DNA from 3 places in the Blautia sp. HCN-20427 genome. Region 2 is predicted to be linked to each of the others. Evidence: predicted binding sites of a transcription regulator. Region 2 holds the regulator's gene; each other region holds the start of a gene.
The links. The regulator HrcA, encoded in region 2, represses chaperone genes, less so after heat shock. The targets are predictions, from matches to a motif close to TGTTAGCACTCNNNNNNNNNGAGTGCTAACA.
Positions count from the first base shown of each region.

Region 1: clpB (ATP-dependent chaperone ClpB) is a predicted target of HrcA. The motif match lies at 5,572-5,602, and genes of this name have one in related genera.
Region 3: htpG (molecular chaperone HtpG) is a predicted target of HrcA. The motif match lies at 8,318-8,348, and genes of this name have one in related genera.

Region 1 is NZ_JBBKBX010000011.1:28,548-39,388, forward strand. It holds gene hisD (histidinol dehydrogenase) at 1-715, shown strand, start outside; gene WKT17_RS08385 (FadR/GntR family transcriptional regulator) at 802-1,524, shown strand; gene WKT17_RS08390 (Ldh family oxidoreductase) at 1,696-2,826, shown strand; gene WKT17_RS08395 (NAD(P)-dependent malic enzyme) at 2,870-4,045, shown strand; gene WKT17_RS08400 (GGDEF domain-containing protein) at 4,256-5,416, shown strand; gene clpB (ATP-dependent chaperone ClpB) at 5,692-8,289, shown strand; gene WKT17_RS08410 (DUF4250 domain-containing protein) at 8,303-8,476, shown strand; gene WKT17_RS08415 (response regulator transcription factor) at 8,617-9,285, shown strand; gene WKT17_RS08420 (sensor histidine kinase) at 9,282-10,295, shown strand; gene WKT17_RS08425 (ABC transporter ATP-binding protein) at 10,394-10,841, shown strand, end outside.
Region 2 is NZ_JBBKBX010000009.1:92,081-102,921, forward strand. It holds gene WKT17_RS07545 (AEC family transporter) at 1-121, opposite strand, end outside; gene dnaJ (molecular chaperone DnaJ) at 280-1,449, opposite strand; gene dnaK (molecular chaperone DnaK) at 1,548-3,425, opposite strand; gene grpE (nucleotide exchange factor GrpE) at 3,545-4,186, opposite strand; gene hrcA (heat-inducible transcriptional repressor HrcA) at 4,205-5,257, opposite strand; gene uvrB (excinuclease ABC subunit UvrB) at 5,388-7,376, opposite strand; gene WKT17_RS07575 (hypothetical protein) at 7,539-7,778, opposite strand; gene WKT17_RS07580 (MGDG synthase family glycosyltransferase) at 7,780-8,982, opposite strand; gene WKT17_RS07585 (glycerol-3-phosphate acyltransferase) at 8,986-9,609, opposite strand; gene WKT17_RS07590 (CDP-alcohol phosphatidyltransferase family protein) at 9,611-10,192, opposite strand; gene WKT17_RS07595 (sugar O-acetyltransferase) at 10,180-10,815, opposite strand.
Region 3 is NZ_JBBKBX010000001.1:78,379-89,219, reverse strand. It holds gene WKT17_RS00430 (hypothetical protein) at 1-339, opposite strand, end outside; gene WKT17_RS00425 (hypothetical protein) at 370-822, opposite strand; gene WKT17_RS00420 (DUF2325 domain-containing protein) at 1,125-1,421, shown strand; gene WKT17_RS00415 (DUF3793 family protein) at 1,414-1,965, shown strand; gene WKT17_RS00410 (Maf family protein) at 2,139-2,726, shown strand; gene WKT17_RS00405 (HAD family hydrolase) at 2,729-3,424, shown strand; gene WKT17_RS00400 (HAD family hydrolase) at 3,402-4,196, shown strand; gene WKT17_RS00395 (glyoxalase) at 4,189-4,452, shown strand; gene WKT17_RS00390 (potassium/proton antiporter) at 4,554-6,161, shown strand; gene WKT17_RS00385 (aldehyde dehydrogenase) at 6,257-7,627, shown strand; gene WKT17_RS00380 (class I SAM-dependent methyltransferase) at 7,649-8,287, shown strand; gene htpG (molecular chaperone HtpG) at 8,419-10,467, shown strand; gene WKT17_RS00370 (hypothetical protein) at 10,726-10,841, shown strand, end outside.

The DNA.
Region 1 (10,841 bases), on a different contig from region 2:
GGCTGCTTTTTCCTACGGGACAGAGGAAATTCCGGCCGTGGATATGATTGTCGGACCAGGAAACCGCTTTGTGACAGAAGCGAAACGCCAGTGTTACGGTCAGGTTGGCATTGATTTTGTGGCAGGCCCCAGCGAAGTCATGGTGCTGGCAGACGGCAGCGGAACCCCGGAGGTGGTGGCCGCAGACTTGTTGGCGCAGTCTGAACATGACCCTAATGCAAAGGGAATTTTGGTAACCACAAATGAGGAATTTGCAGAGAAAGTGATAAAAGCAGTAGAAAAGGAACTGAGCATGCTCTCTACCGCAGAAATTGCAGAGAAATCCTGGAATACTTTCGGAGAAGTGATTCTGGCAGACAGTGAAGAAGAGATGGCAGACCTGGCAAATGCCTATGCGCCGGAGCACCTGGAAGTCAATATGAAAAACGCCGAAGAAATGGCGGAAAAGCTTTACAACTATGGTTCTCTCTTTATTGGTGAAAATACGGCAGAGGTGTTTGGAGACTATGCTTCCGGAACCAACCACACGCTTCCCACTCTCCGGGCAGCCCGTTATACAGGCGGCGTATGGGTCGGCACCTTTTTAAAAACCTGCACATACCAGAGTATGACAAAAGAAGCCATGAAAGAACTGGCGCCGCTGGTGGCAAGACTGGCAAAGGGCGAAGGTCTCATGGGACACGCAGAAGCCGCAGAAGTGCGGGAAAAGAAATAAAAGTTGGGATTTTCTCTGAAAATGGGTTCTTGCTGACAGGCAGTGCTTGTTATATACTGTCTATAGAAAGAGAAAGGCAGGAAGCTATGTTTAGAAAAATTGAGAAGGAAAATCCTTTTGAGGAAATTTTAGACCAGATTATTGAAAATATCAAAGAGGGAACTCTGAAAAAGGGAGATGCGCTTCCGGCAGAACGGAATATGGCAGAGGCCTTAGGGGTTTCCCGTCCTGTGGTGCGGGAAGTGTTAAGAACCCTGGCTCTGCTGGGGATTATCAAGACGGTGTGGGGAGGGGCAAGTTATGTATCCGAAAACCTGGAAAACAGTCTCATCGAGCCGCTGTCCATATTGCTGCGGTTAAACAACAGCAGCGTTTACCATAATCAGCAGCTTCGCAGCGCTCTAGAAGTAGAGGCTGCCCGTCTGGCTGCCAGAAACTGTACACCGGTGGACGCCGCAGAACTCCAGCTGATTCTGGCCAGACTGGACGCGGCAGAGGAAGAAAGAGTCAGAGGAGACTTAGACCGGGATTTGCATATCAAAATCGGAAAAATGGCGCAAAGTCCCATGCTGTTTTCCGTAATGAGCGCCTCCGCCCAGTTGACGGAAAACATCATTACAGGAATCCGAAGCTATATGATGCAGAAACAACATTCCGTTTCACAGATGGATGAACAGCACCGGAAACTGGTGAACGCAATTGTGGAGCACCGGGAGGAAGATGCTGAAATCTGCATGAAGGAGCATATGAAAACCATAGAAAATTATATATTGGAAATAGACCGGAAAAAAGAGAATACACAGGTCTGAAACGGAGCTTAAAAGCTGTTGCATAAAAAAATGCGGCGGCTTTTTTTATATCCAGGTAGTTTACAGGCATTATTTCTCTTTTTTCCATTGCATTTTGTATTTTGTGGTGGTATAATTCGTTTAAAGATTGGTAATACCAATAAAGATAATGGAATACCAGGAGGCCACGTTATGGGATATGTAAAATGGAGTTATCCGGTTCTGGAACATTTTTGTTATGATGTGTTCAGAGCTTTTGGATTTAGTGAAAAGGAAAGCAAAGAAATCGAAGATGTACTGCTGACTGCGGATTTGTTCGGAATAGAAAGTCACGGTATGCAGCGTATGGTGCGGTATCACAAAGGAATTGAAAAAGGTACGATTCACCCAAAGGAAAAACCGGAGGTAGTGTTTGAAACACCTGTTTCTGCAGTGGTTGACGGACACAACGGTATGGGACAGCTGATTTCTATTTTTGCCATGAATAAGGCGATTGAAAAAGCGAAGACAACGGGAATCGGTATTGTGACAGTAAGAGAATCCAACCACTTTGGAATTGCCGGCTACTACGCAAAGATGGCCAGCGACCAGGGACTGTTGGGAATGGCCTGCACCAATTCCGAAGCGATTATGGTGCCTACTTTCGGGAAAAAAGCCATGCTGGGCTCCAATCCCATTGCGGTAGCTATGCCGGCAGACCCCTATCCTTTCCTCTTTGACTGTTCTACCACGGTGGTAACCCGAGGAAAGCTGGAAATGTACAATAAGATGAACAAACCTCTTCCGCAAGGATGGGCCTTGGATGCAAACGGACACGAAAGCACACAGGCGCCCACGGTACTGGAAAATATTGTTTCCAAACGCGGCGGCGGTATTATGCCTCTGGGAGGAAATAAGGAAGTGAGCGGCAGTCATAAAGGATATGGATACGGTATGCTGTGCGAATTATTCAGTTCTATTTTTTCTATGGGGGTTACCTCAGAAAAATGCTGTACTTTCCCGGATAAAACAGGTATCTGTCATGGATTTGCAGCAATAAATCCAGAGATTTTCGGAAACCCGGAGGAAATTAAGGCACACTTATCCGAATATCTGGAAGCTTTACGGGAAAGTCCGAAAGCAGAAGGCGAGAGCCAAATCTACACCCACGGAGAAAAGGAAATTTTTGCAGAAAAGGACAGAAGGGAGAACGGAATTCCTGTAAATGACAATACTATGGCGGAACTGGCAAATCTCTGTGCTTATCTGAAGCTGGATTTCCATTCTTATTTTAAGGACTATGAACTGCCCGGAGACGGAACGTTTTTCACAGGAAATTATTAATCAAACCCATAGACGGAAAAAGTAGGGATTAGGAGGACGTATCATGGATTATGCAAAAGAATCATTGAGATTACATAAAGAGTGGAAAGGAAAAATTCAGGTTGTGGCAAATGTGCCGGTAGAAACCAAGGATGACCTGTCTTTGGCTTATACGCCGGGTGTGGCACAGCCTTGTCTGGAAATCCAGAAGGATGTAGAGAAATCTTATGAACTTACCAGAAGATGGAATATGTGCCTGGTGGTTACAGACGGTTCTGCCGTTTTGGGACTGGGAGACATTGGCCCTGAAGCCGGAATGCCGGTTATGGAGGGAAAATGTGTGTTGTTCAAAGCTTTCGGAGATGTAGACGCATTTCCTCTCTGCATTAAATCACAGGATGTCGATGAGATTGTAAATACGATTTACCTGATTTCCGGTTCTTTCGGCGGTGTCAATCTGGAAGATATTGCGGCTCCCAGATGTTTTGAAATCGAGAAAAAACTGAAAGAGAAATGTGATATTCCTATTTTTCATGATGACCAGCATGGCACGGCAGTGATTACTTTGGCAGGCTTAAATAATGCTATGAAGCTGACTGGCAAGAAGAAAGAGGACGTTTCCATTGTTATGAACGGCGCCGGTGCGGCAGCAATTTCCATTGCCAGACTGCTTTTGAAAGCAGGATATAAAAAGGTTACCCTCTGTGACAGAAACGGAGCGATTTACGAAGGCAGAAAAGAGGGCATGAATGCAGTAAAAGAAGCGATGAGTAAAATCACCAATCTGGAGAAAAAGCCAGGAAGCCTTGCAGAGCAGATGAAGGGTGCGGATGTCTTTATCGGTGTATCTGCACCCGGAGTAGTGACAAAGGAAATGGTAGAGAGCATGGCAAAGGATGCAGTTATTTTTGCCTGCGCCAACCCGGTTCCGGAGATTTATCCGGAAGAGGCCAAAGCAGCAGGAGCGAAAGTGGTAGCAACAGGCAGAAGCGATTTCCCGAACCAGATTAACAATGTTCTGGCATTCCCGGGAATCTTTCGCGGAGCGTTTGATGTGAGGGCAAAAGATATTAATGATGAAATGAAGATTGCGGCAGCAGATGCTCTGGCAGGACTGATTACAGAAGAGGAACTGACCCCGGATTATATTATTCCCAAAGCTTTTGACAAAAGAGTAGGCCCGGCAGTGGCGAAAGCAGTAGCCAAAGCTGCCAGAGACACCAAAGTTGCAAGAATATAAAACAGAAAAAGAATAGACGGGAAAATGGGACTGCAGGGGCAGTTCCATTTTTCGGTAAATTGTACATGCAGATACCGGAAAAGAAAGACAGAAGTAAGTCATAATAAATAAAAAAGCCGCGGTAAAGGAAAAAAGGATAGGATAAGGATTCCTTGTTTTTTCTTTTTGTGTTAAAATGGGCAAGGATATATACAATAAGGGAGTATACAAATGAGAAAGAGGTATTTTTCACGAGTAGACCGGCAGGTAGCAATGCTGCTGAGTACGATATTGATTTTATCCAGTTTATCTATATATTTCGTGACCACTCAGATTTATTATCGTTCCGTACTAAAAAGTCTGACCGGACGTGTGAAAAACATACAGGAATATATTGAGCACCAACTGACGCCGGAGACGTTTTCAGATATTAACAGCAAAGAAGATATGAATAAGGAAAGCTATCAAAAACTCAAGAATCAGATGGAAGAAGTTCGGGATATCGGTGACTTAAGGTATCTGTATACGGCGAAGAAAAATGATGCAGGGAAGCTAGTGTATGTAGTGGATGGTCTGCCCGAAACAGCAGATGATTTTCGTTATCCGGGAGACCTGATTGAGGTGGAAATACAGGAAAAACTGGAAAGCGCACTGAAAGGAGAAATGGTACTGCCGGATAAAATCATGGATACGGACTGGGGAGACATATTTATTGCTTATTTTCCCCTGCACGATGAGGATGAGAAGGTAATCGGGGCTCTTGGAATTGAACTTGCAGCGGATGTAGAGGCAGCGACTTTTCAGGAAGTGTCCAAGTCGGTAAGTGCGGTGTGCGTGACTTTCTGTGGGATTGCTATTGCCGCGTCCATTCTGATTTTCCGGAGAATTTCCAATCCCTTATACAGGGATATGGCGAATACGGATTTTATGACAAAGCTGAAGAATAGAAATTCCTATGAAACAGACAGAGAGAATCTGAATGCCCGGAAGCGGATGGAAGGTATGACTGTGGTGGTCATTGATGTCAATAACCTGAAGCTGGCCAATGACTGTCTGGGACATGATATAGGAGACAGCTGCATTATCAATGCGGCAAAGATTTTACAAAGTGTGGAGTCAGCCCGGATTACAGCGTACCGCTACGGCGGTGATGAATTTGTCCTGCTGATGGAGAACCAGCCTGAGCCGGAAGCGCTTCTTGAAAGCATAAAGGACAGGTTCCGAAAATACGCAGATAAGCTGAAAGTGCCGGTAGCCCTTGCTGTGGGATATGCGCAGTTTGACCCTAAGCTGGATAAGGACATCAGGGATACACAGAAACGGGCGGACGAACAGATGTATCAGGACAAAATGAGAATAAAGGAAAAAGAGGAGCCGATGGAATCTGTGTGATTCTGTCGGTTTTTTTGAAATGCTGTTTGCAGGGAGACGGAAATACTGCTGCAATAAGGCGCAGAGAAATCAGTGGAAAAGGTGTGAAGAAGTCTATGATGAAAAGTCAAAGAGTATCGCAGGAATAGAATGACAAGGTTGAAAAACTTCAAAAAAATTAGCACTCGACCCTTGACCTGGCTAACAGAATGTGATATTGTTATAATATAAATAGAACAAGTAAACAACATTCGGAGTTTCTTCCGAAGATAGGATAACCAAAACGGAGGGATTTTATGAACATTACAAAATTTACACAGAAATCACTTCAGGCTGTTCAGAACTTAGAGAAGACTGCTTATGAATTCGGCAACCAGGAAGTGGAGCAGGAACATTTGTTATATAACCTTTTACATCAGGAGGACAGCCTGATTTTAAAACTCATTGAGAAAATGGAGATTCAGAAAGAGCATTTTCTGGACCGTGTGGAGCAGGCCTTAAATGCCAGAACGAAGGTTTCAGGGGGTCAGCCTTACATCGGTCAGTACCTGAATAAGGCTCTTGTGAGTGCGGAGGACGAGGCATCTAATATGGGAGACGAATACGTTTCCGTAGAGCATTTGCTTCTGGCGCTTTTGAATCACCCCAGCCCGTCTATGAAAAAAATCTGGCAGGAGTATGGTATTACAAAGGAACGTTTCCTGCAGGCTTTAAGTACCGTGAGAGGAAACCAGAGAGTCACCACAGACAATCCGGAGGTCACTTACGATACTTTGAATAAATACGGACAGGATTTGGTGGAAAAAGCCAGAGAGCAGAAACTGGACCCGGTTATCGGCAGGGACAGTGAAATCCGGAATGTGATTCGGATTCTGTCCAGAAAGACGAAAAATAATCCGGTGCTTATCGGTGAACCCGGTGTGGGTAAAACAGCGGCTGTGGAAGGGCTTGCCCAGCGTATTGTGCAGGAAGATGTGCCGGACGGCTTAAAGGATAAGAAAATTTTCGCTCTGGATATGGGCGCTCTGGTGGCAGGCGCCAAATACAGAGGTGAGTTTGAGGAACGTCTGAAAGCCGTTCTGGAAGAAGTCAGAAAGAGCGAAGGGCAGATTATCCTCTTTATTGATGAGCTGCACCTGATCGTAGGAGCCGGAAAGACAGACGGCGCCATGGATGCGGGAAATATGCTGAAACCGATGCTGGCCAGAGGCGAGCTGCACTGTATCGGCGCTACAACCCTGGATGAATACCGCAAATACATTGAAAAAGACGCGGCACTGGAACGTCGTTTCCAGCCGGTTATGGTGGATGAACCTACAGTGGAAGACACGATTTCGATTCTTCGTGGACTGAAAGAACGGTATGAAGTATTCCACGGAGTAAAGATTACGGACAGCGCCCTGGTGGCTGCGGCAACTCTTTCCGACCGTTATATCAGCGACCGTTTCCTGCCGGATAAGGCCATTGACCTGGTGGACGAGGCCTGCGCCCTGATTAAGACCGAATTGGATTCCATGCCTACGGAACTGGACGAAATGCGCCGGAAGATTATGCAGATGGAAATCGAAGAAGCGGCTCTGAAAAAGGAAAATGACCGGCTGAGCCAGGATCGTCTGGTAGATTTACAAAAAGAAATGGCAGAACTGCGGGACGCTTTTAATACTCAGAAAGCCCAGTGGGACAATGAAAAATCCACGGTGGAGCGTCTGCAGAAATTAAGAGAGCAGATAGAGGACATGAATAACCAGATTCAGAAAGCTCAGAGAAATTATGACCTGGACGAAGCGGCAAGGCTGCAGTACGGTGAACTTCCCAAATTGCAGAATCAGCTGGCAGCAGAGGAAGAGCGGGTGAAAAATCAGGATTTATCTCTGGTGCACGAAAGTGTTACGGATGAGGAGATTGCCAGAATTATTTCCCGCTGGACAGGAATTCCGGTGGCAAAACTCACGGAGGGTGAGAGAAGTAAGATTCTGCACCTGGAAGATGAACTGCACAAGAGAGTCATCGGACAGGATGAGGGTGTCACCAGGGTGACAGACGCCATTATCCGCTCCAAGGCGGGTATCAAAGACCCCACAAAGCCCATTGGTTCCTTCCTGTTTCTGGGACCTACGGGTGTAGGTAAGACGGAACTGGCAAAAACTTTGGCAGCAACGCTTTTTGATGATGAGCAGAATATGGTTCGCATTGATATGAGTGAGTATATGGAGAAATATTCCGTATCCAGACTTATCGGGGCGCCTCCGGGATATGTGGGATATGAGGAAGGCGGCCAGCTGACAGAGGCTGTCAGAAGAAAACCGTATTCCGTCGTGCTTTTTGATGAAATCGAGAAGGCTCATCCGGATGTCTTTAACGTACTTCTGCAGGTGCTGGATGACGGACGAATCACAGACTCCCAGGGCAGAACCGTGGACTTTAAGAACACCATTCTCATTATGACTTCTAACATCGGTTCGCCGTATCTTTTAGAGGGAATCGAGGAAAACGGTGAGATTAAGCAGGAAGCAAAGGAGGCTGTGGAGAAGGATTTGAGAGCCCATTTCCGTCCCGAATTTTTAAACCGTCTGGACGAAATTATTATGTTTAAGCCTCTGACCAAAGGAAATATCGGCGGCATTGTAGATTTGCTTATGGCAGATTTGAACAGAAGGTTAAAAGACCAGGAATTATCCATAGAATTGACAAAAGCTGCAAAAGATTATATTATTGAGGGCGGATATGACCCTGTATACGGCGCCCGTCCACTGAAAAGATATGTGCAGAAATATGTGGAAACACTGACTGCGAAACTGATTCTTTCCGGGGACATCAGCACGGACAGCAGGATTATCCTGGATGTGGAAAACGGGGAGCTGACGGCTCATGCAGAGAAGGTGCAGCCCTCATAAACAGGAGGCAGCCATGATACCAAAAGATCCGGTAATGCTTTTGAGTTATGTAAACACACAGCTTCGTGATTTTTATCCTTCCTTTGCAGCACTTTGTGAGGACAAAGAGTTGAGTGCAGAGGAAATAACAGCGAAATTGGCGGGAATTGACTACGAATACGACAGAGGCAGAAACCAGTTTATTTAATCCGATAGGGATACTTCAGGAACAGATACGGCCATTGGCCGGAAGTTCATGGAGTATTCCTGTTTTTTTCTGCCTTTTTTAATCCAGAACCTGCTATAATAGAGGCAGGACAGACAAGAAAAGAGAAAGTTGGAATAGGGATGAAAAAAATAGCAGTAATTGAAGATGACAGAGTGCTTCGGCAGTCCCTGGCAGGGATTTTAAAGGAAAACGGATATGAGGTATGCTGTGTGGAGGATTTTGCACATGCGGAAGAAGAGGTGCGCAAGGCGGAAGCAGATTTGCTGCTGCTGGACATTATTCTGCCGGGAAGCAATGGACAGGAGATTCTGCGGAATCTACGGAAAACTTCGGATATCCCGGTGCTGATGCTTACCAGCAAAACAGGGGAAACGGACGAAATTCTGGCTATGAGTTACGGGGCGGACGATTACATGACAAAACCGTATAATCCGGCGCTCTTACTTTTGAAAATCGAAGCCATTTTCCGGCGGATACAGCCCAAAAGCAGTGAAGAGGAGACAGAGTATCAGGGGGTCCGGCTGAATTTGCTGCGCAGTACTGTGGAATATGGGGAAAAAGAGGTGGTGCTTTCCAAAAATGAAATGTCAATTCTTCATTACCTGATGAAGCACCGGGGAAAAATTGTGTCCAGAGACGAACTGATGGATTATCTCTGGGACTGCAATGATTTCGTAGATGATAATACACTGACCGTGAATATCAACCGTCTGAGAAGGCGCATGGAAGAGGCGGGCATTTCCGGTATGATTGAGACGCGGAGAAGACAGGGGTATATATTGGTATGAATCTGAAAAATTATGTGAAGGACCATGGGATTTTTCTGCTGATACAGCTTACAGCCATAGCGGTACTGGAAGGGGTGCTGCTTTTGTTTCATGCAGCCTTTGCTCTGCAGATGTTTTTTCTGTTTGTGGAACTTTTGGCTTTGTTTGGAGTGCTGTTTTATGATTATGGAAGGAAGCGGCAGTTTTACGCGCATATGGAAGGCCAGATGGAGACGCTGAAGGAGAAGTATCTTCTGATGGAAATGCTGGAGGAGCCGGAGTTTTTGGAAGGAAAGATTTTCTGTCAGGTCATGCAGGAAATGGAAAAATCCATGAATGATGAGATTTTCGGGCAGATACGCAGGAATAATGAATTTAAACGGTATGTGGAAACCTGGGTACATGAGGTGAAACTGCCCATTGCCAGTATCCGCCTAATGCTTCATGAACACAGAAGTGAGGTTTCCAGAGCCTTGAAGGAACAGGTAAGCCGTATTGAAAGTGACGTGGAACAAGTGCTGTATTATCTACGCAGCGAGGTGCCGGAAAAAGATTATCTCATACAAAAGTATTCGTTAAAAGAACGGACAGACAGAGCTATCGCAGACAATAAGGACAGTCTGATATTCCATCATATGAGAATCCGGCAGGACACAGAGGCTGTCATGGTGTGCACAGACGGAAAATGGCTGAACTTTATGCTGGGACAGATTCTGAGCAATGCGGTGAAGTATAAGAAAGACGAAGAACCGTGTATACAGCTTTGGAGTGAGATTCAGAAGCACTGTGTAAAGCTGCATATCCGGGACAATGGAATGGGGATTCCCAAGCAGGATTTGCCCCGGGTGTTTGAAAAGTCCTTTACAGGGGAAAACGGAAGAAAAGGGCAGGCGTCTACCGGAATGGGGCTGTATCTTTGCAAAACCTTGTGCGAAAGGCTGGGACACCGGATAGAAATTGCGTCCCGGGAGAGGGAATACACAGAAATCATCATCATATTTCAGCAAAATGCTTTTATAGAGCTTTCGTAACCTTACGAAGATGTAAGGTTCTGTAATCTAAAACCATGGATTTCCGTTCTCGCTCTTTCTATAATAGGGATATGAAAAGCAAGAGAAAGGAATGGAGTATGAAACCTTTATTAGAAGTACAGAATCTTATCAAATATTACGGTAACAAATCCAGTTTGACGAAAGCGGTAAATGACATCAGTTTCACCGTGGAGAAAGGGGAATTCACGGCAGTGATGGGAGCCAGCGGTTCCGGAAAAACTACGCTTTTGAACTGTATTTCCACCATTGACCGGGTGACAGGAGGACACATCTTTGTGAATGGGCAGGAGGTCACGAAATTAAAAGGGCACAGTCTGACGAAATTTCGCTGCAGGCAGCTTGGCTTTGTGTTTCAGGATTTTCAGCTTCTGGATACATTGAATGCCTTTGACAATATCGCATTGGCTCTGCAGATACAGAATCAGAAGCCGGACGTCATTCGGAAAAAAGTTATGGAAATGGGGGAACAATTAAACATTACCGATGTTTTGCAAAGGTATCCCTACGAAATGTCCGGAGGGCAGA
Region 2 (10,841 bases):
CCAGCGCAGACAAATCTTTGGAGGCATGTTCGGATATTATCTGCTTCCTGTACAGGACAAAACCGGTTAAAATCAAAAGAAATATCAGCGCCATTTGCTGCAGCACTACTACTCCACTCATAAATTCTCATTTTCTCCCTCTGTTTCTGTATGTTTCCCATACAGAAAACACATGATATTTATTATAGAGGAAAAAAATCCGAATTGCAATATGGAAAGCCATAGAAAAAGACTGCTGCCCGACAGGTTTTTCTGTCAAAACAGCAGTCTGCTTCTTTCTTAATTATCAAACATATCTTTAATGTCCTGCTTCAGCTTTTCACCGAATTTTTTCTTTTTCTCGCCAGTAGAAGGGCGGTTTCCACAGGCTTCATCAAATTTGCGCAAGGCCTCTTTGGCCTCTTCATTTAATTTGGTGGGAACCTGTACTACCAGAGTCACGTAGTGATCTCCTCTGACATTCTTATTTCTCAGAGAAGGTACACCCTTACCTTTCAGTCTTACTTTGGTATCCGTCTGCGTTCCCGGTTTCACATCATACATAACATCTCCGTCCACTGTACTGATGCGTACCTCACCGCCTAAAGCTGCCTGAGCATACGTAATAGGCGCAGTCGAGAATATGTTCATATCCTGTCTCTGGAAAATCGGATGGCGTGCTACAATAACCTCCACCATCAAATCCCCTCTCGGACCACCGTTTAATCCCGGTTCACCCTTATCCCGGATACGAATGCTCTGTCCATTGTCAATTCCTGCCGGAATGGTAACTTTAATCTTCTTACGGCTGGAAACAAATCCTGTACCGCGGCAATCTGTGCATTTTTCCTTTATCACCTTACCGGTTCCCTGGCACTCCGGACAAGTCTGCACATTCTGGATAGTGCCAAACATGGACTGCTGGGTATAAACCACCTGTCCGGAACCGTGACACTTCGGACAGGTTTCCGGAGAAGTCCCCGGCTTTGCACCCGTTCCGTGGCAAGTATTACAGGTATCTTTTAAGTTTAAATCCAACTCTTTTTCACAGCCGAAAACAGCTTCCTCAAACGTAATATGCACGGCTGCACGGACATTAGCCCCTTTCATCGGACCATTATTGGGGCGTCTTCTTCCGCCGCCACCGAACAAATCACCGAAAATATCGCCAAAAATATCACCCATGTCTGCGCCGTTAAAGCCGCCAAAACCGCCAAAGCCTCCGGCACCGCCGCCGCCCTGTTCAAATGCCGCGTGACCGAATTGGTCATACTGCTGCCTCTTCTGCGGGTCGCTTAAAACACCATATGCCTCCGTTGCCTCTTTAAACTTTTTTTCCGCCTCTTTGTCTCCCGGATTCACATCCGGATGGTATTTTTTGGCAAGTTTACGATATGCACTTTTAATCGCAGAGTCATCTGCGCCCCGGTCTATGCCCAGGACTTCGTAGTAATCTCTCTTTTCTGCCATTGGTTTTGTCCCTTTCTGTATATCGAAGCACATAGACATGGGCTGCCCGAAAACACCCCATGTCTATGCCTTTACTGATTCACTTTATACACCGCAGATTAAACTTCTCTGTAATCTCCGTCTACCACATCATCGCCATACGCTTCATTAGAGGCACCGCCCTGTGCGCCTGCTCCCATGTCCGGACCAGCCTGTGCACCACCCTGTGCCTGAGCCTGTTCGTACATTTTTGCAAAAAGTTTCTGTGCGCTCTGCATCAGTTTTTCTTTTCCTGCTTTGATTTCTTCTACCTGTGCATCGGTAATTTCATCCACATTTGCACATTTAGCCAGAACATCTTTCAATGCATTCAGGTCAGCTTCTACTGCTGTCTTATCGTTTGCGTCAATCTTATCTCCGGCTTCTTCCATAGCTTTCTCTGTCTGGAATACCATGGCATCTGCATCATTCTTTGTATCTACAGCATCTTTCCGCTTTTTGTCCTGTGCTTCGTATTCAGCAGCTTCTCTTACTGCCTTATCAATTTCGTCGTCAGACATATTAGAACCTGCTGTGATAGTGATGTGCTGTTCTTTCCCTGTTCCCAAATCTTTAGCGGATACATTTACAATACCATTTGCATCAATATCAAAGGTAACTTCAATCTGAGGAACACCTCTTCTTGCTGGCGGAATACCGTCCAGACGGAACTGTCCAAGAGATTTATTATCTCTGGCAAACTGTCTTTCACCCTGTACAACGTTGATATCAACGGCTGTCTGGTTATCTGCTGCTGTAGAGAAAATCTGGCTCTTCTTTGTAGGAATTGTTGTATTTCTCTCAATCAGTCTTGTCGCAATACCGCCCATGGTTTCAATAGACAGAGACAGCGGAGTAACGTCCAGAAGAAGGATATCTCCGGCACCTGCATCACCTGCAAGCTTACCGCCCTGTACAGATGCACCAAGTGCTACACATTCATCCGGGTTCAAAGTCTTGCTTGGCTCTTTGCCTGTCAGCTGTTTTACTTTATCCTGTACAGAAGGAATACGTGTAGAACCACCTACTAACAGTACCTGACCCAGTTCAGATGCGGAAAGTCCTGCATCTGACAAAGCGCGTTTTACCGGTTCTGCTGTTCTCTCTACTAAATCGTGTGTTAATTCATCAAATTTGGCTCTTGTCAGGTTCATATCAAAGTGCAGTGGTCCGTTGGCATTCATACTGATAAACGGAAGGTTGATATTGGTAGTTGTTGCAGAAGAAAGTTCTTTCTTTGCTTTTTCAGCAGCTTCCTTGATACGCTGCATAGCCATCTTATCTGCGGATAAGTCCACGCCTTCATTTTTCTTGAATTCAGCAATCATGTAATCTGCAACTTTCTGGTCGAAGTCGTCACCACCAAGGCGGTTATCACCTGCTGTAGACAATACTTCAATGACACCATCACCGATTTCAATGATAGAAACGTCGAATGTACCGCCGCCTAAGTCGTATACCATGATTTTCTGCTCTTTTTCGTTATCCAGACCATAAGCCAGAGCTGCTGCTGTAGGCTCGTTGATAATACGTTTTACGTCAAGTCCTGCAATTTTACCTGCATCTTTTGTAGCCTGACGCTGAGCATCGTTGAAGTAAGCCGGAACTGTGATAACAGCTTCTGTTACTTTCTCACCCAGATAGTTTTCTGCATCTGTTTTTAATTTCTGAAGAATCATTGCAGAAATCTCCTGTGGAGAATATTTTTTATCATCAATCGCAACTCGATAATCGGTTCCCATATGTCTCTTAATAGAAGAGATTGTTTTGTCTGCATTGGTTACTGCCTGACGTTTGGCAGGTTCACCAACCAGTCTTTCTCCTGATTTTGTAAATGCTACTACGGAAGGTGTAGTTCTTGCTCCTTCTGCGTTTGCGATAACTACCGGCTGTCCGCCTTCCATAACACCTACACAGCTGTTTGTCGTACCTAAGTCAATACCTATAATCTTTCCCATGATAAATTCCTCCTGAATTTTTCTTCTATGATGGATTGTCTGTAATTTATAAGATAAAATCTTCCAGGATTGCTCCTGTGAGATGAATATCGCATGATTTTTCAACCGAATGTTTCAAGTTAATTTGCCACCTTCACCATGCTGTGGCGAATCACAGAATCTTTATACATATAACCCTTCTGGAATTCTTCTACAATCACATTTTCTCCGGCTTCTTCATCTTCTATATGCATGACCGCATTGTGAAAATCCGGGTTAAACTCCTGTCCCACCGCTTCTATTGTCTTTACGCCCATCTCATCAAAAGCCGTCATAAGTTGCTTATAAATTTGAGTCATTCCTGTAGCAACAGGATTTTCTTTTTCATTCTCCGGTATCATTGCTAAGCCTCTTTCGAAATTATCCACTACCGGAAGAATTTTTTCTACAATTTCTTTTGCGCCTACCTGATACATGGAAGCTTTTTCTTTTTCTGTCCGTTTACGGAAATTGTCAAATTCTGCCATCTGGCGTTTTACCATATCGGTAAGTTCTTCTATCTTTTCGTCTTTTTTATCTTTTTTCTTTTTTCCGAAAAGACCTTTTTTCTCAGATGTTTTCTCTTCCTGTTCTGCTGCAGAATCTTCTGTTTCCGAGCTTTCTTCCTTGGAAACTGCCTCTTCTGCCAGATTCACATCATCCTCTTCCAGAATTTCTCCTGCTTCTTTACTGGAAATGTTTCCTTCTTCCATGGTATTATACTCCTTTTTTTCTTCTGACACGAATCTCATACCGCCTTTCTATGTTTTCTTAAATATATTGTCCAACTGATTTTTCAGCGTTTTCAGATTATCCATTACATTTTCATAATCCATCCGCTTCGGTCCTATAATTCCAATGGTTCCCTGCATGCCTTCGCCCAAATCATAGGTAGCGGTTACAACACTGCAGTCCTTCATAGTCTTCACGGGACTCTCATTGCCAATGTATACCTGAATCCCCGTATTCTCACTACCGTATTCACTTTCTGCAGTATCCTTTACAAACTCTGCCAGCGCCTGTTTCTCTTCAAATGCGGAAATCAATTCACTTGCTTTTGAAGTATCTGCCAGTTCCGGATATTTGAAAATGTTGGTTGCTCCGCTGGTATAAATCTTCATGTCTTCTTCGTCCGGTGCAATGGCCTGCGCTACGGCATCAATGACACTGCTGATTACTGCACTGTGTATTCCTGCCTGCTCCTTTAATCTGGAAATCATAGCCAGATTAATTTCCTCAATAGAAAGCCCGTTTAACTGCGTATTCAACAGAAGATTCAGCTTGAGAACGGTCTCATCATCCATGGGCTCTGTCAAATCAATAATATGATTTTTCACCAGATTACCCTCTACGACCACCACCGCCAGCAGCTGGCTTTCACCGACTCTGGAAAGCTGCAGGAATTTCAACTTATTCCGATGATAAGTGGGACTGGTAATCATAGTAGCATAATTCGTGTTAGATGCCAGGACTTTGACTACCTGTTTCAAAACCTTTTCCATTTTGTCGGTTTTCTCAATCATCAGTTCCTTGATTTCTGCGGTTTCCTTTTCCTTTTCTTTCATGAGTTCGTCTACATAAAGGCGGTAACCCATATCCGAAGGAATCCTTCCGGCGGAGGTATAAGGTTGAATAATGTATCCCAGCTCCTCCAAATCTGACATTTCATTGCGGATAGTTGCGGAGCTAAGATTCAAATCCGTGTACTTGGAAATGGTCCTGGAGCCTACCGGTTCGCCGGTTTCCAAATAAGTCTGGATAATCGCTTTTAAAATTTTTCGTTTTCTTTCATCCAGTTCACTTATGACTTCCATCTTTTGCTCCTTTCTTTTGTTGTTAGCACTCATTTAAGTGGAGTGCTAATATCTATGTTTTTAAGATAGCACCAGAGGTTTTATTTGTCAAGGGCTTTATAATTATTTTAGAATTTTCCCGGAAAGAATTTCAGTCTTCCAGTTCTTCCAGATTCTTTTTCAGTTCTATCATCTTATCACGCAGCTGTGCTGCCATTTCAAAATTCAGGTCTGCGGCTGCGGTCTGCATCTGTTTTTGCACCTGTCCAATGAGTTTTTCCAGTTCTTTCCGGCTCATGGATTCCGGGTCTTTCATCAGCTTGTCTTCTGTCTCTGCTACTGCCTTGGAAATGCTGATAAGGTCACGAACTGCCTTTTTAATGGTCTTTGGCGTAATGCCGTGTTCTTCGTTATATTTTTCCTGAAGAGTCCGGCGGCGCATAGTTTCATCCATAGCAAGGCGCATAGAGTCTGTCATTACATCTGCATACATGATTACTCTTCCCTCCGCATTGCGGGCCGCACGTCCAATAGTCTGAATCAGAGATACCTCGGAGCGCAGAAATCCCTCTTTGTCTGCATCCAGAATCGCGACCAGTGTAATTTCCGGTATATCCAGCCCTTCCCGCAAAAGGTTGATTCCCACCAGCACATCAAAAACATTTAAGCGCATATCCCGGATAATCTGGGTTCTCTCCAGAGTATCAATGTCTGAGTGCAGATATTTCACACGGATTCCCAAATCCTTCATATACTCTGTCAAATCCTCAGCCATGCGTTTAGTCAGTGTCGTAATCAGAATCTTATTTCCCTTTTCTACTTCTTTATTCACTTCTCCGATAAGGTCATCAATCTGCCCCTCTACCGGACGCACTTCCACCTTTGGGTCTAACAGGCCGGTAGGGCGGATAATCTGCTCTGCCCGGAGCAATTCATGATTTTCTTCATATTCCCCCGGCGTTGCCGACACAAAGAGAATCTGGTCAATTTTATCCTCGAACTCTTCAAAGTTCAAAGGACGATTGTCCTTCGCGGAAGGCAGACGGAACCCATAGTCCACCAAAGTCTGCTTTCTGGATTGGTCACCTGCATACATCCCCCGAATCTGCGGTATGGTTTTATGAGACTCATCAATAATAATCAGAAAATCATCTCCGAAATAGTCTATCAAGGTAAACGGCGGCTGTCCCGGCTTCAGACCTGAAAGATGACGGGAATAATTTTCTACACCGGAACAGAACCCTGTTTCTTTCAGCATTTCTATATCAAAGTTGGTTCTCTCTGAAATTCTCTGGGCCTCCAAGAGCTTGTCTTCACTTTTAAAATAATCCACCCGCTCTTTTAATTCTTCTTCAATGGCCACTGCAGCTTTCCGTATTTTTTCTATGGGCACTACATAATGAGAGGCAGGGAAAATTCCTATATGACTCAGGGAGCGTTTGATTTCTCCTGTCAGCGTATCAATTTCTGTAATGCGGTCAATTTCATCGCCGAAAAACTCTACTCTCACAGCTGTGTCGCTGTAATCTGCCGGAAAAATTTCCAAAACATCTCCTCGCACCCGGAAAGTTCCCCGGTGAAAATCCATTTCGTTTCTGTCATATTGAATGTCTATTAACTGACGGATAACCTCGTCACGGTCTTTTTCCATGCCGGGACGCAGGGAAATAATCATGTTCTGATAATCGTCCGGGCTTCCGATTCCATAGATACAGGACACACTGGAAATAATGATAACGTCTTTTCTCTCGCTTAAAGAAGAAGTGGCAGAAAGACGAAGTTTGTCGATTTCATCGTTGACTGCGGAATCTTTGGCGATGTAGGTGTCAGATGATGGGACATAGGCTTCGGGTTGGTAGTAATCGTAGTAGCTCACGAAATATTCGACGGCGTTATTCGGGAAGAATTCTTTGAATTCTCCATAGAGCTGAGCAGCCAAGGTTTTATTGTGCGCTATAATCAATGTCGGTTTGTTCAGGGCTGCTATAACATTTGCCATGGTAAATGTCTTTCCAGATCCCGTAACCCCCAGTAAAGTCTGACATTGATTACCTTCTTTGAATCCTTTTACAAGCTGGGCAATGGCTTGTGGTTGGTCGCCGGTAGGGGCATATTCTGATACTAATTCAAAATGATCCATAAATTCTCCTCTTTCTATTCATTCTTTAAAAGTAACCCACATCTGAACGTTTTATGTCGAGATTGTAATAATCCACTTGATATGTTTTTCCATCCGAAGCAGTATAGGCAAATTTTGCCCAAACTGATTCTTTCTTTAATTCTCCTTCTTTGAAAATATTCCTTACATGCTTCCCTGTAACACTTTTATCACGTTGAAATAATTCTGCCATTTGATCAATCGAAAGCCATACGGTATCATTTTCAACTCTATAATCCGCTTCACCGATACCGGACAATGGCCATTTGCATCCACACCCACATCATATCTTCTAATTCCAATTTCTTCAAACAATTCTGAATCATATTTTTTATGATGATTTCCTTTTACTAAAATCTTTTTTCCATTTAATTTGCTGATCAATTCATTTCTTTGAATTCTCCATAAAGCTGTTCGATGGCTTGTGGCTGTTTCGTGTAATCAGGATATCCATTTCATTGCTGTTTTCCGCTGTCACCTCTCTCTTTTCCTCCAGTAACGCAACAATCTTCTCCGCACTATCTCCCGGTATCACCTGCTGCTGCGCTGTCTGCATGGCTTCTGCTTTTTCTCGGTCTCTTAATAATTCTCTTCCCTTTTTCACCTGTCCCTCCACAGTTCTCGGGGCAATGGAAAGGCCATGCTTTACAAAAAACCGTTTGTTTGCCGTCTCACATCCCGGTATGGGTGCTGTATGCACAATGGGAATCCCGGATACTGCCGCTTCTGTAGAGGTCAGCCCGCCCGGCTTTGTATAAAGCATATCGCAGGCTTTCATATAAACCTCCATCTGCCGGGTCTTTCCCACAACAAAAATAAAAGAATCCTGCTTGTATTTTTTCTTCATTTTCTGAAACATTTTTTTATTATTGCCGCAGATGACCGTGAGATATTCCCCTTCTTCCCTTGTTCTGCAAAACTGCTGAGTCAGTTTTTCCAAATCTCCAGCCCCCATGCTGCCGCCCATTAAAAGATAGTTTACGCCTTCTAAAGGCAGGTGAAGGTAAGCTCTCGCCCTGTCTTTATCCGCCCGTCTGGAAAACTTCCCGCTGACCGGAATTCCCAAAGGCAGTAATTTTTCCTCCGGTATTCCTCTTTTCACACATATTGCCACCATTTCCTCATGGGCTACCACATAATAATCACATTCCGTCTCTTCCCAGAAGGGAATGCAGGTATAATCCGTCATAACCGCCACCGCCAGCGGCAGTTTTATTCCCTGCCGTTTCATATAAGTAATGGTTTCCGCAGGATATAGATGCGGCATCAAAATAGCATCAAAATTTTCTGTCTCTAAATAGTCCTTTAAATATTTTCCCATTTTTGCATTGACATAATACACCGGAGATTTCCGCATAATTTTACTGGCAGCCATCCCAATCTGGTAAACCGCACCAAATACATGGGGCATCTTTTTTACTGTATTTACATACACATCTCCCACCGTATCCGATACTTTCTGTCCTGCTAAAGTCAGATAATCGAACATCACCGCCTCATGTCCCTTTTGTTCCAATGCCTCTTTTACGGCAAACCCTGCCGCGTCATGCCCTCCTCCTGTCTTGCAGGATAAAATTAAAACCTTCATACATTAACTTCTCCTAAGCCCTAAACGTATCTGCCTTTCTTCCTTGTTTTTCCACTCTGCCGCATGTTTATTCATAACCACCCAGGAAATCAGCAGATTTCCCGCCAGCACTGCCGGCTGCAGATGAAACACCAAACCACTGACCAGCCAGCACAGATAAGTCACAATGGTTCGGTATCCGTGAGGTTCCAGTACAAGAACCAGGGAAAAAAGCAGATACCAGAAAACCAGCAGCCACAACCCGGTCAGCATAGGATACATCCCTAAAAGTACGCCGAAAGACACTGCAATGCCCTTCCCGCCTTTCTTCCGTCCCCCAAAAAGCGGGAATGCATGCCCTGCCACTGGAGCTGCCATAACCAAAGCAACTCCCATCCCCAATTTCTCAGGTCCCAGACATTTCAGCGCCCAATGCACCGGCAAAAGTCCCTTTAAAACGTCGCAGAGCAGTACCGCAATTCCACAGACAGCCCCGCCGTAGAAAAAGGCATTGGCTGTCCCCGGATTCCCGTCACTGCTCATACTGCGTACATCAATTCCTTTGATAACTTTCGGTATCACATACCCAAACATAAGGCCACCCGAAAAATACCCCAAAAGTATATAAAAAATAAATTCTATAAGCATGTCAGCACCTGCTTTCTTCCTGCTCCCAGTTCTTCCTCATTTTCCGAAATTCCGGTATGTACAAAAGCAGCGTTCCCGCCATAATTCCTATCTCCAGATAAATCAGAGTTTCTGCCGCCCCAAGGGAAATCCCCGGAAACAGCACCAGCATACACAGCACAACAAACAGACTGGCTGTGCACACTTTTCCAAACCATTTTGCTCCATCCAGCTTTTTTCCATGACGGAGGTTTATCAGCCCCATAACAGCCATGAAACCTTCCTTTACAAGCATAAGTGCCACCAGATACCGCATGGCTTCGTAACGAAAAGCCAGACACAGCGCAATGGCTCCGTGGGTCAGTTTATCTGCCAGCGGGTCCAGGAATTTTCCGAACTCCGTTATCATGTGAAACTTTCTCGCCACTTTTCCATCCAGAAAATCAGTAATTGTTGAGATTGCCACAATTCCTGCTGCCAGATAATAGTCTTTCATGCTGTCTGCTTTCAGATAAATCACGCAAAAGAAAGGGATTAGAAGAATCCTGAAATATCCCATACAGTTGGGTATGGAAAAGAATTCTTCCTTCTTTATTTTTCCCATATCAGCCCTTCTTCCTCTGCCCTCACATCAATTTCTCTGTCCCGGTAATAGTATTTCTCATCTTTCTCCCCGATTTCCCGCAGCACCTTACAGGGATTCCCCACTGCTACTACGTTAGCCGGAATGTCCTTTGTCACAATGCTTCCCGCACCGATAACAGAATTCTCCCCAATGGTAACCCCCGGCAGAATCACAACACCTGCGCCAATCCACACATTGTTCCCGATATGAACCGGAAGATTAAACTGGATACCCCTGCGCCGCAAATCCGGCCGCACCGGATGTCCGGCTGTGGCAATAGTTACATTTGGTCCAATCATCACATAGTCTCCGATATACACCTCTCCGTCATCCACAACCGTAAGATTGAAATTGGCATACACATTCTTTCCCAAATGTATGTGATGTCCGCTCCAGTTAGCATAAAAGGGGGGCTGAATGTAACAGTTTTCCCCACATTCTGCAAACATCTCCTTCATCAGTTCCTCTCTCTTTTTTGTCTCACTGGAACTGCAGCTGTTAAATTCTCCTAGTCTGTCCAGATAAGGGAACTGTTCATTCATAATGGCGTCATCCCCCGGGTCATATAACATTCCTTTTTCCATACGTTCTTTCTGTGTCATTTTCCTTCTCCCTTTTGGCAGTCCGT
Region 3 (10,841 bases), on a different contig from region 2:
GTCTTTGTCTGAGAGCACCAGTTCGTAACCGCCTTCACAGGGCTCTAAGGAGAAATAACTTTTCTCGTCCTTTAAGGCCGTAAATACCTGGCTGTAAATGTAGGATGAAAAATGCTCGCGGACAAAGTTTTTGAAGTCCGGCAGGTTGTAAATCCGATGAGAAACTGCGTCTGTGATTTTGTCGCCGCGCTCAATACGGATTTTCAGGACCTTCAGAATTTCCACTGCGTCATTGATGAAACTCAGACGGTTGTATTCCATGGTTTCCAAAAGAAAAGAAATCAATTCCTTTGACAGAATATCATCATTTTTTGCCTGCTCGAATAACTGGTTGTTCATTGGTTTATCCTCCCTCTTTTGTCTGCGAATTTACGCTTCGCTCTCTTTTTCTTCTTCTTTCACTTCTTCTTTTATTTCGTCTTTTATATCTTTGACGGTTTCAGCGGCAGTCTGTACTTTTTCTTCTGCTTCCTCTTTGATATCCTCTGCTTTTTCGGCAGCTTCTTCGGCCATATCTTCTGCGGTTTCTTTGACTGCTTCGGTAAAATCCTCTTCTTCAAAGATGTCGTCGTCCAGAAAATCGTCGGTGTGTTCTTTGACTTTGCTTACTGCGTCATCTACGGATTTTTCCATGACTTTTTTAAATTTAGAAGCAACGCCTGCAGCAGAAACAGCAGTTTCTTTTAAATTATCCTGAAAGTCAGCAAACTCTTCCTGTAAGTCCGGATTTTCATTTTTCTTCTTAACAAAATAGTAAGCTGCAGCACCTGCCGCTGCGCCTAAAGCGCCCATCCCTAAAAGTTTTTTTCCAAAATTTCCCATATCATTATCCTTTCTGAGTCTCACTCCCATACTCTTATATGTTCTCCATTATAATCCTTTTTATGAGGAGAAGGAAGAGGTATTTTCATTAATTTTCTATGAATTTCAAAAAAACTATTGACAAAAATAGAAAAATCAGTATGATAGTAGCATAAGAGTTAGTTGTAGCTAATTTAACAGAGGAGAGGCAGTTTTACCCTATGTCTTTTCTTTTTACAGACAGGTTAGAAATAACTAACTTAGTGAGCGTATGAATGGAAGAAAAAAGGAAATGATAACAACAATGGAAAGGAGTTTTGCATATGAGTATTGTAATTATCGGAGGAAACGAGAGAATGGTCACCAGATATGAGAATCTGTGTCAGGATTATGGATGTAAGGCGAAAGTCTTTGTCAAAGAACATGGTTCCATTAAGAAAAAAATGGGCTGCCCGGATTTGCTTTTGATGTTTACCAATACGGTTTCCCACAAAATGGTTATGAATGCTTCCCAAGAGGCCAAGAGGAACAACATTCCTATTGTGCGGATTCACAGAGCCAGCACAGCAGCGCTGCAGTCTGTACTGGAGGATATCAAAGGAGGAGCGGTTTATGCTTGATGAATTTTTAATCCGTCACAGCGCTCCCACGCTGGCCGGACTGAAGACAGCCAATCTTTTCTGGTATCCCTGGGAAAACCGGGAAGAATTGAAGGCAGTTCTGGAAGAATGGCAGAAGGTGTTTCAGGAAAAGGGATTGGGTCTGATGGTTATGCGCCTGCACGGGCAAAGGGCTCTTTTGTATGTATATAGAATCAGCCGCCTTGAGCAGGATTTAAACCGCAGGGAAACCAGACAGATGTTAGCAGCAGAGGGCTATGCATATGAAAAAGCGAAAGAGGCTTTGGTCTGTCTGCGGCAGAGAATTCAAAGCTGTGCAAAGTTCCCTCACGAAATCGGACTGTTTCTGGGATATCCCCAGGAGGATGTGAAGGGATTTATAGAAAATGAAGGGAAAAACTGCAAATGCTGCGGCTGCTGGAAAGTGTACTGCAACGAATGTGAAGCAAGAAAAACCTTTCATAAATTTAAAAAGTGCGAACTGGTTTATACCCGTCTGTTTTTGGGAGGAAGACCGGTCAAAAAGTTGATTGTAGCAGCGTAAAACAGGAAATTTCCATACGAACCTTCTGATAAAAAGGGACGGCCACGAAGGACGGGAGAGTCCGGATTCTGGCCGTCCCTTTTAAAAAGAGGTTGCGTCAGAGGAAAAGTCGGGCTATACTCTTACTATGCAGTACACCAGAAGATATTTCATACTGCAAAAAGGAGCAGACAATGAAACAAATCATACTTGCAAGTGCATCACCGAGACGGCGGGAATTGTTATCCCAGGCAGGGATTCCTTTTGTGGTAAAGCCCAGCCAGGCAGAAGAAAAGATAACCGTCAAAGAGCCGGGGCAGGCTGTGGAGGAGCTGTCCCTGTTAAAATGCCGTGATATTTATGCACAGACAACAGGAGACGTGGCAGTTATCGGTGCGGATACTGTAGTGGCCGCAGAAGGCAGAATTTTAGGAAAGCCGGCTGATAAGGAGGAGGCTGTGAGCATGCTCACCATGCTTCAGGGAAAACAGCACGAAGTCTATACCGGTGTAACGGTTATGGTGAGGGAAGAGGGAAAAGAAAATATCCGCACCTTCCATGAAAAGACAGAAGTGTATTTTTATCCCATGACAGAAGAAGAAATCAGGGGATATGTGGAGACCGAAGAACCTATGGATAAGGCAGGTGCTTACGGAATCCAGGGGAAATCCGCAGTCTTTATCCGGGAAATCCGGGGGGATTATAATACGGTTGTGGGGCTGCCTCTGGCAAGACTCTATCAGGAATGCAGAAAAATGGGATTGGAAATAAAGGAGTGGTAGACATGTATAAAGCTTGTATTTTTGACCTGGACGGAACCATTGCAGATACCGTGGAATCCATTGCCTATGTGGGAAATCAGACACTGCGTCATTTTCACCTGCCGGAACTTCCGGTGGAAAATTATAATTTTTATGCAGGAGACGGTGCAGATGAACTGGTAAGAAGAATGCTGCAGGCAGTTCCCGGCGGCGATAAAGTGGATTATGAGGAAGTGCGGGTTTTGTACCGGAAGTGGTTTGGAGAAAATCCTTTTTACCATGTAAAGCCTTTTGAAGGAATTCTGGAACTTCTGGAAGGACTGAAAAAGGAAGGTCTGAAAATTGCTGTCTTTTCCAATAAACCTCACGGGGCGGCTGTGGAAGTTGTGGAAAAGATTTTCGGCAGAGACGTGTTCCATAAGGTGCAGGGACAGACTGAGAAGATTCCCAGAAAGCCTTCTCCCATAGGCGCCCTGGCTATTGCAGAGGAATTTCAGATTTCTCCAAAGGAGTGCATTTACTGCGGAGATACCAACACAGATATGGATACCGGGAAAGCGGCAGGCATGTTTACCGTAGGGGTGACCTGGGGATTCCGCCCAAGAACAGAATTGGAAGAACACCATGCGGATAAAATTGTGGACCGGCCGGAAGAAATTCTGACTCTTGCAAAAAGAGAAAAGGAGAAGCAGAAAAATGCTGAAGCTGATAGCCAGTGACTTAGACGGAACCCTTCTGCAAAACGGAGTCAGGACGTTGTCTGACACTGTCATAGAGCAGATAAAGCAGTTAAAAGAAATGGGTATTTTATTTGTAGCCGCCAGCGGAAGACAGTATACCAATCTGCAAAGACTGTTTGCACCTGTCTGTGAGGATATTGCCTATGTCTGTGAAAACGGTGCCCTGGTAGTTTACAAAGGAAAAATTTTACATAAAAATGTCTTTGAAAGGGAATTGGCAGAAGAAATGCTGCATAGCATATTGAAGAAAGACCGTGCGGAACTGGTGGTTTCCGGGGAAAGGACGGTTTATCTGCAGCCTAAGACAGAGGCTTTTCGGGAATACATGATAAATTTTGTGAAAAACGACACTACGGTGCTGCCGGATATTTTTCAGGTGCCGGAGGAAATCATTAAGATTTCCGTATATGAGGAAAACGGCGCGGAGGCCATTGCGCCTTACTGGAAAAAGGCCTTTGGCAGCAGAGCCACGGTAGTGACTTCCGGGATTTCCTGGCTGGATATGATGCCTTTAAGCGCAGATAAGGGAAACGGGCTTCGGGTGCTGAAGAAACACCTTCTTTTGTCTGATGAGAACTGCGCGGCTTTTGGCGACAATTTCAATGATTTGGAAATGCTGCAGGAAGTGACCTATGGCTTTGCCGTGGGAGAGGCCAGGAAGGAAGTGCGGGAAACCGCCGGAAGAGTAACCGACAGAGTGGAAACGGTACTGGAAAAAGTGATAAAACAGGGAGGAAATTGGTATGAATGAGTACAGCGAAGAGTGTATTTTAACATTTTTAAGAAATCAGGAGCAGCTTTTTACAGAGCCTGTGGCAGAGACAGAGGAAGAGGCGGAGGCCTTTTTAGAGGACTGCATGGCCGCTGTGGTGGATTCACTGGAAGAAGTGAGAGTGTACTTTGAGGAAAACGGCATGGACGTAGAGGATATGTCCCTGGAAGAACTGGAGGACGCCAGTGAAGTTTTCCCACTGCCAAACGGTCAGTATTTGATTGTAGAAGGATAAATAAAAAGGAAAAAAGAGGCTGCTGCATGATTTCTGATGAAAGGTTCATAGAAGACATGCAGCAGCCTTTTTCTGAATGATTTACAGATGGGAGAGATGAGATGACAGGAATTATATTGGGAATCACCTTGATTATGCTGCTTTGCGTGCTTGCAGAAAAGTTTTCGGACAGGCTGGGTATGCCTGCGCTGATACTGTTTATGTTTATCGGCATGCTTTTCGGAAGTGACGGTATTTTTAAAGTACCTTTTGAAAATTTTGAACTGGCAGAAAGAATCTGTTCGGTGGCTTTTGTATTTATTATGTTTTATGGCGGATTCAATACCAAGTGGGAGGCGGCGAAGAGTATTGCAGGAAAGGCCGTTACCCTGTCTACAGCAGGTGTTTTCATTACGGCCGGAATTACGGCTTTGCTTTGCAATGTAGTTTTAAAGTTTTCTTTTGAAGAGAGTTTTCTGATTGGCGCCGTGCTGTCTTCTACAGATGCAGCCAGTGTGTTTGCCATTCTGCGAAAAAAGAAGCTGAACCTAAAGGATGGGACAGCGTCACTTCTGGAGGTGGAAAGCGGAAGCAATGACCCCATTTCCTATCTTCTCACGATTATAGCCATTGGAATTATGACAAATGGAAAATCCGGAAATATTGCGGCTGTGATTGCCATGCAGATTATCTTCGGTGTTCTGGTAGGACTGGTGCTGGCGAAGCTTTGCGTCTTTATTATGGCAAAGACTAGTCTGATTGCGGAAGGGCTGGAGATGGTTTTTGTGATTGCCATGGTGCTGGGCTGCTATGGTCTGACTTCTTTTGTGGGGGGCAATGCTTTTCTGAGTGTGTATCTTTTCGGTATTCTTATGGGAAACAGCAAAATCAAAAAGAAGGAGATACTGATTCCGTTTTTTGACGGCGTTACCAGCCTGGCTCAGATATTGATTTTCTTTTTAATCGGACTTTTAACCTTTCCGCATCAGATGCCGGAAATCATTCCCACAGCGCTTGCTATTGTGGCTTTTCTGACAATTATCAGCAGGCCGGTGGCTGTCTTTTTACTTTTAAAGCCTATGAAATGCAGCAACCGGCAGTGCTGGCTGATTTCCTGGGCAGGGCTTCGCGGTGCCTCTTCTTCAGTATTTGCCATTACCGCCGTAGCGGCAGGGATTTCTATGAAGCAGGATTTGTTCCACATTGTGTTTATGGTTTCTCTTTTCTCTATAGCCATTCAGGGAACGTTTCTGCCCAAGGTGGCGCAGAAGCTGTCTATGATTGATGATACCGCGGATGTAAGCAAAACCTTTAACGATTATCAGGAAGAAACTTCGCTGCAGCTTATGCGCATGTATATTCCCCAGGGGCATGAGTGGGATGGAAAGAAAATAAAAGAGGTGAACATTCCCACGGGCTCTCTGGCTTTGATGATTAAACGGGGAGAGGAAATGATACTGACAAAAGGAAATACAGAAATCTGTGCCGGGGACAGTGTGATTCTCAGTGTGCCGCCTTATAATACCAATGAGACGGAGCAGCTCCAGGAGAAGCGTATTCTTTCAGGGGATAAATGGTGCAACAAAAGCATAGCCCAGCTGCATTTGTCCAGAAACGAACTGATTGCCATGGTTATTCGTGGGGAGGAGGCCATTATTCCGGATGGAAAAACGGTGTTAAAGGAGCAGGATGTTGTGGTTATGTACCGGGACATGGCAGCCGGAAAGTGAGAAAGAATTCTCCGGCTGTTTTTTCCCTTGTATTTGTGGTAAAATAAAGACAGATATCCGGCAGAAGAATAAGAGAACAGGAGTGTGATAGCAAGATGGAAATCAGCAGTCTGGTAGAAAAACAGAGCGCCTTTTTTCAAAAAGGCATTACAAAAACCCCGCAATTTCGTCAGAAAGCACTGGAAAGGCTGGAAAAAGGAATCAGACGGTATGAGAAGGAAATTCATCAGGCTCTCCGAAAAGACCTGGGGAAATCAGAGTTTGAGGCCTATATGACCGAAGTGGGACTGACGCTTTCCGAACTGACTTATGTGAAAAAACACCTTTCCGCCTGGATGCGGCCAAATGGGGTGCCGACTCCTCTGGCCCAGTTTCCGGCAAAAAGTTTTGAAATGACAGAACCATACGGGGTGGTACTGATTATGTCTCCCTGGAATTATCCGTTTATGCTGTGTATGGAACCGCTGATTGGCGCCATTGCCGCAGGAAACTGCTGTATTGTGAAGCCGTCTGCCTATGCGCCCCATGTATCGGCAGTGCTGAAAAAAATGCTTTCGGCAGTGTTTCCACCGGAGTTTGCAGCCGTGGTAGAGGGGGGAAGGGAAGAGAACAGCCGCCTTTTAGAGCAGCGTTTTGACTATATTTTCTTCACAGGCGGAAAAGCGGTGGGACAGCTGGTACTGGAAAAAGCAGCTGTCCATCTGACGCCGGTGACCTTGGAACTGGGTGGAAAAAGTCCCTGTATCGTAGACGAAACGGCGGATTTGAAACTGGCGGCCAGGCGTCTGGTATTCGGGAAATATTTGAACAGCGGTCAGACTTGTGTGGCTCCCGATTATCTTCTGGTGCAGAAAAGTGTGAAAGAGCCTTTCCTGAACTATGTAAAAATGTGGATTCATAAAATGCTGGGAAAAAATCCACTGGAGAATCCCAATTATCCCAAAATGATAAACAAAAAGCATTACCACAGAGTGTTGGAACTTATCAAAGGCGAGGCAATTCTGGAAGGGGGATTTGGCGAGGAAGCGCGTCTGCGGATTGCCCCTACTGTACTGGATTATGTTTCTCCGGATTCCCCGGTTATGCAGGAAGAAATTTTCGGTCCGGTGCTTCCGGTGCTGACTTATGACACCATAGAAGAAGCAGAAACCTTTATCCGTGACAGAGAAAAGCCCTTGGCTCTTTACCTTTTTACGAAAAATCCGGACACAGAGCAGAGGATTTTGAGGAATCTTTCCTTTGGCGGCGGTTGTGTGAATGACACCATTATTCATCTGGCTACTTCCCGCATGGGCTTTGGAGGAGTAGGAGCCAGCGGTATGGGAAGTTACCACGGAAAGAAGAGCTTTGACACTTTCAGCCATACCAAGAGTATGGTAAAGAAAGCCGGCTGGCTGGATTTGCCCATTCGCTATCAGCCTTATACCAAAGGGAAAAAGCAGCTTTTGCGTATGTTTTTAAGATGACCGGAAAGGAGCGTGGAGAATATGAAAGAAAAACAAGGATCCGGATTCTGGGACAAGCGCTCCCGGATGTTTGACAGCCAGGTTCTGGAGGTTTATAAAAATGCCTACAAAAAGACAGTAAAGCGGTCTGCGGCATTTCTGAATCAGGAAAATACTGTATTGGAAATCGGCTGCGGCACCGGAATTGTGACCATGCAGCTGGCAGATTGCGTGAAGGAAATTACCGCAATAGATAGTTCAAGGGAAATGCTTTTGCGTGCAGAGCAAAAAGCCAGAGAACTGGGAAAACAGAATATTTCCTTTCACTGCGGAACCCTTAAGGATAGGAAGTTTCCGGCGAAATCCTTTGACGTGGTGACCGCCTATAATGTGCTGCTTTATATGGAAAATCAGGAGGAAGTGCTGGAGCAAATTTATGAAGTCTTAAAGCCGGGCGGCCTTTTTATTTCGGCTACGGACTGCCTTGGCAGAAGTCTGTCAAAAGAAGCCATAAAGAAGTTCTGGAAAAGCAAACTGCATCTTATGCCGTATGTGGCCTTTGATACCCCTATTGGGCTTATGCGGAGAATACAAAAGCACGGTTTTTTAGTGCTGGAGATTGTGAATCTGCATAAAAGTCCGCCCAATATTTTTATCGTAGGGCAGAAAGTGGAAAAATGAAAATCTAAACAAAATATAAAATTTATAAATTATTAGCACTCACTGAAAATGAGTGCTAATTTTCTCTTGACTTTTATTCCCCTGCGTATTAATATGTTTTTTAGAAATGAAGAAAAAGGAGATGCATTATCATGGCTAATAAGCGTGGTACTTTATCAATTAATAGTGACAATATTTTTCCGATTATTAAGAAATGGCTCTACTCAGACCATGACATTTTTTTCCGTGAACTGATTTCCAACGGCTGCGACGCTATCACAAAGCTGAAAAAGCTGGAAGTCATGGGCGAGTATACTTTCCCGGAAAATCATAAAAACAAAATCCAGGTTATCGTAAATCCGGAAGAGAAAACCCTGAAATTTATTGATACCGGTCTTGGTATGACAGCGGAAGAAGTAGAAGAGTATATCACCCAGATTGCCTTTTCAGGTGCAACCCAGTTCCTGGAGAAATACAAAGACAAGACAAACGAAGACCAGATTATCGGACACTTTGGTTTGGGATTCTATTCTGCATTTATGGTGGCAGATGAAGTGCAGATTGATACGCTTTCTTATAAGGAAGGCGCTGTGCCGGTACACTGGTCCTGCGACGGCGGCACCGAATACGAAATCGGTGAGGGAAATAAGACAGAAGTGGGTACTGAAATTACCCTGTTTTTAAATGAAGACAGCCTGGAGTTTGCCAACGAATACCGTGCAAGAGAAGTCATTGAGAAATACTGTTCCTTCATGCCGACGGAAATATTCCTGTCCAAGGCGAATGCGCCGCAGGAATATGAAACGGTAGAAGAATCCGAAGTCAGAGAAGACGATGTAGTTGTAGAGCACATTCACGAAGAGGCCAAAACCGAAGAAAAAGAGAACGAAAACGGCGAAAAAGAAGTGGTAGAAGTTTCCCCTGCAAAGGAAATGGTAAAAATCCACAAGCGTCCGGTTTCTTTAAGCGATACCAACCCGTTATGGATGAAGCACCCAAATGAATGTACAGACGAGGACTATAAGGCTTTTTACCGCAAAGTCTTTATGGATTACAAAGAGCCGCTGTTCTGGATTCATCTGAATATGGATTATCCGTTTAACTTGAAAGGTATTTTGTACTTCCCGAAAATCAACATGGAATATGAATCCATTGAGGGAACCATTAAATTATACAACAACCAGGTATTTATTGCAGACAACATTAAGGAAGTGATTCCGGAGTTTTTGATGCTTTTAAAGGGTGTGATTGACTGTCCGGACTTACCGCTGAACGTATCCAGAAGCGCCCTTCAGAACGATGGATTCGTGAAGAAAATTTCTGACTATATCAGCAAAAAGGTAGCAGACAAGCTGACCGGTATGTGCAAGACAGACAGAGAAAACTATGAAAAATACTGGGATGACATCAATCCGTTTATCAAATTCGGCTGCTTAAAAGATACGAAGTTCTCTGAAAGAATGATGGACTACATTCTGTATAAGAACATTGACGGAAAATATCTGACTTTGGAAGACTGTATCAAAGAGAATGCAAAAGAAACACCGGAAGATACAAAGGAAGAAGTTCTGGAGGAAACCAAAGACGAGGCACAGAAAGAGCCGGAGAAGACCAATATCTACTATGTCACAGATGAAGTACAGCAGAGCCAGTACATCAATCTGTTTAAAGAACAGGGACAGGATGCTGTGATTCTGAAGCACAACATTGACTCTGCATTTATCTCTCATGTAGAGCAGGCAAAGGAAACAGTCAGATTCCTTCGCATTGATGCAGATTTGACAGAAGCAGTGAAAGAGGAAGGAAAGAATCTGGAAGACGAGACAAAAGAGTTGTCAGAAGTTTTCAAAAAAGCTTTGAAAAAAGAGAATCTGACCGTGAAAGTGGAAAGCCTGAAAAACGAGAAGGTATCTTCCATGATGACGATTTCAGAAGAAAACCGCCGTATGCAGGAAATGATGAAAATGTACAATATGTATGGTATGGACCCGTCTATGTTCGGCGGACAGGAAACTCTGGTATTAAATGCCAACAATAAACTGGTGCAGTATGTACTGGAGCACAAAGAAGGAGAACAGACACAGATTCTCTGTGAACAGCTCTATGATTTGGCGTTAATCAGCCACAGACAGCTGACACCGGAGGAAATGACAAAATTTGTAGCCCGAAGCAATGAGATTATGCTGTTGCTGGCAAAATAAACCAGGCAGTTACGAGAAAAAATAACAAAAGGAAAGAGCAGAAAAATCCGTATGGGAGTTTCTGCTCTTTCCTTTTTGAAGACAGGTACAGCCTGTTGGATTTAGGAGGATGGTACTGTAAAAATTTGGAGAAACATATAGACAAATAATGCGGAGTGTATTAGAATAATGCTCGAAAATGGGTAAGTATGAGAGAAAATGACGCATAGAGAAAATGTCCCGGAAGGAAACAGAGCCGGCAAGGGAGAAATGAAGAATATGAAAGCATACAAAAAAGAGAAAAAGAAGTATCTGAACAGTATGGGCGGCAGAAGGCTGAAAGTGCGGGTTCACATGCTGCTGCTGGGGATGCTTTCCCTGGGAATTGTTATATA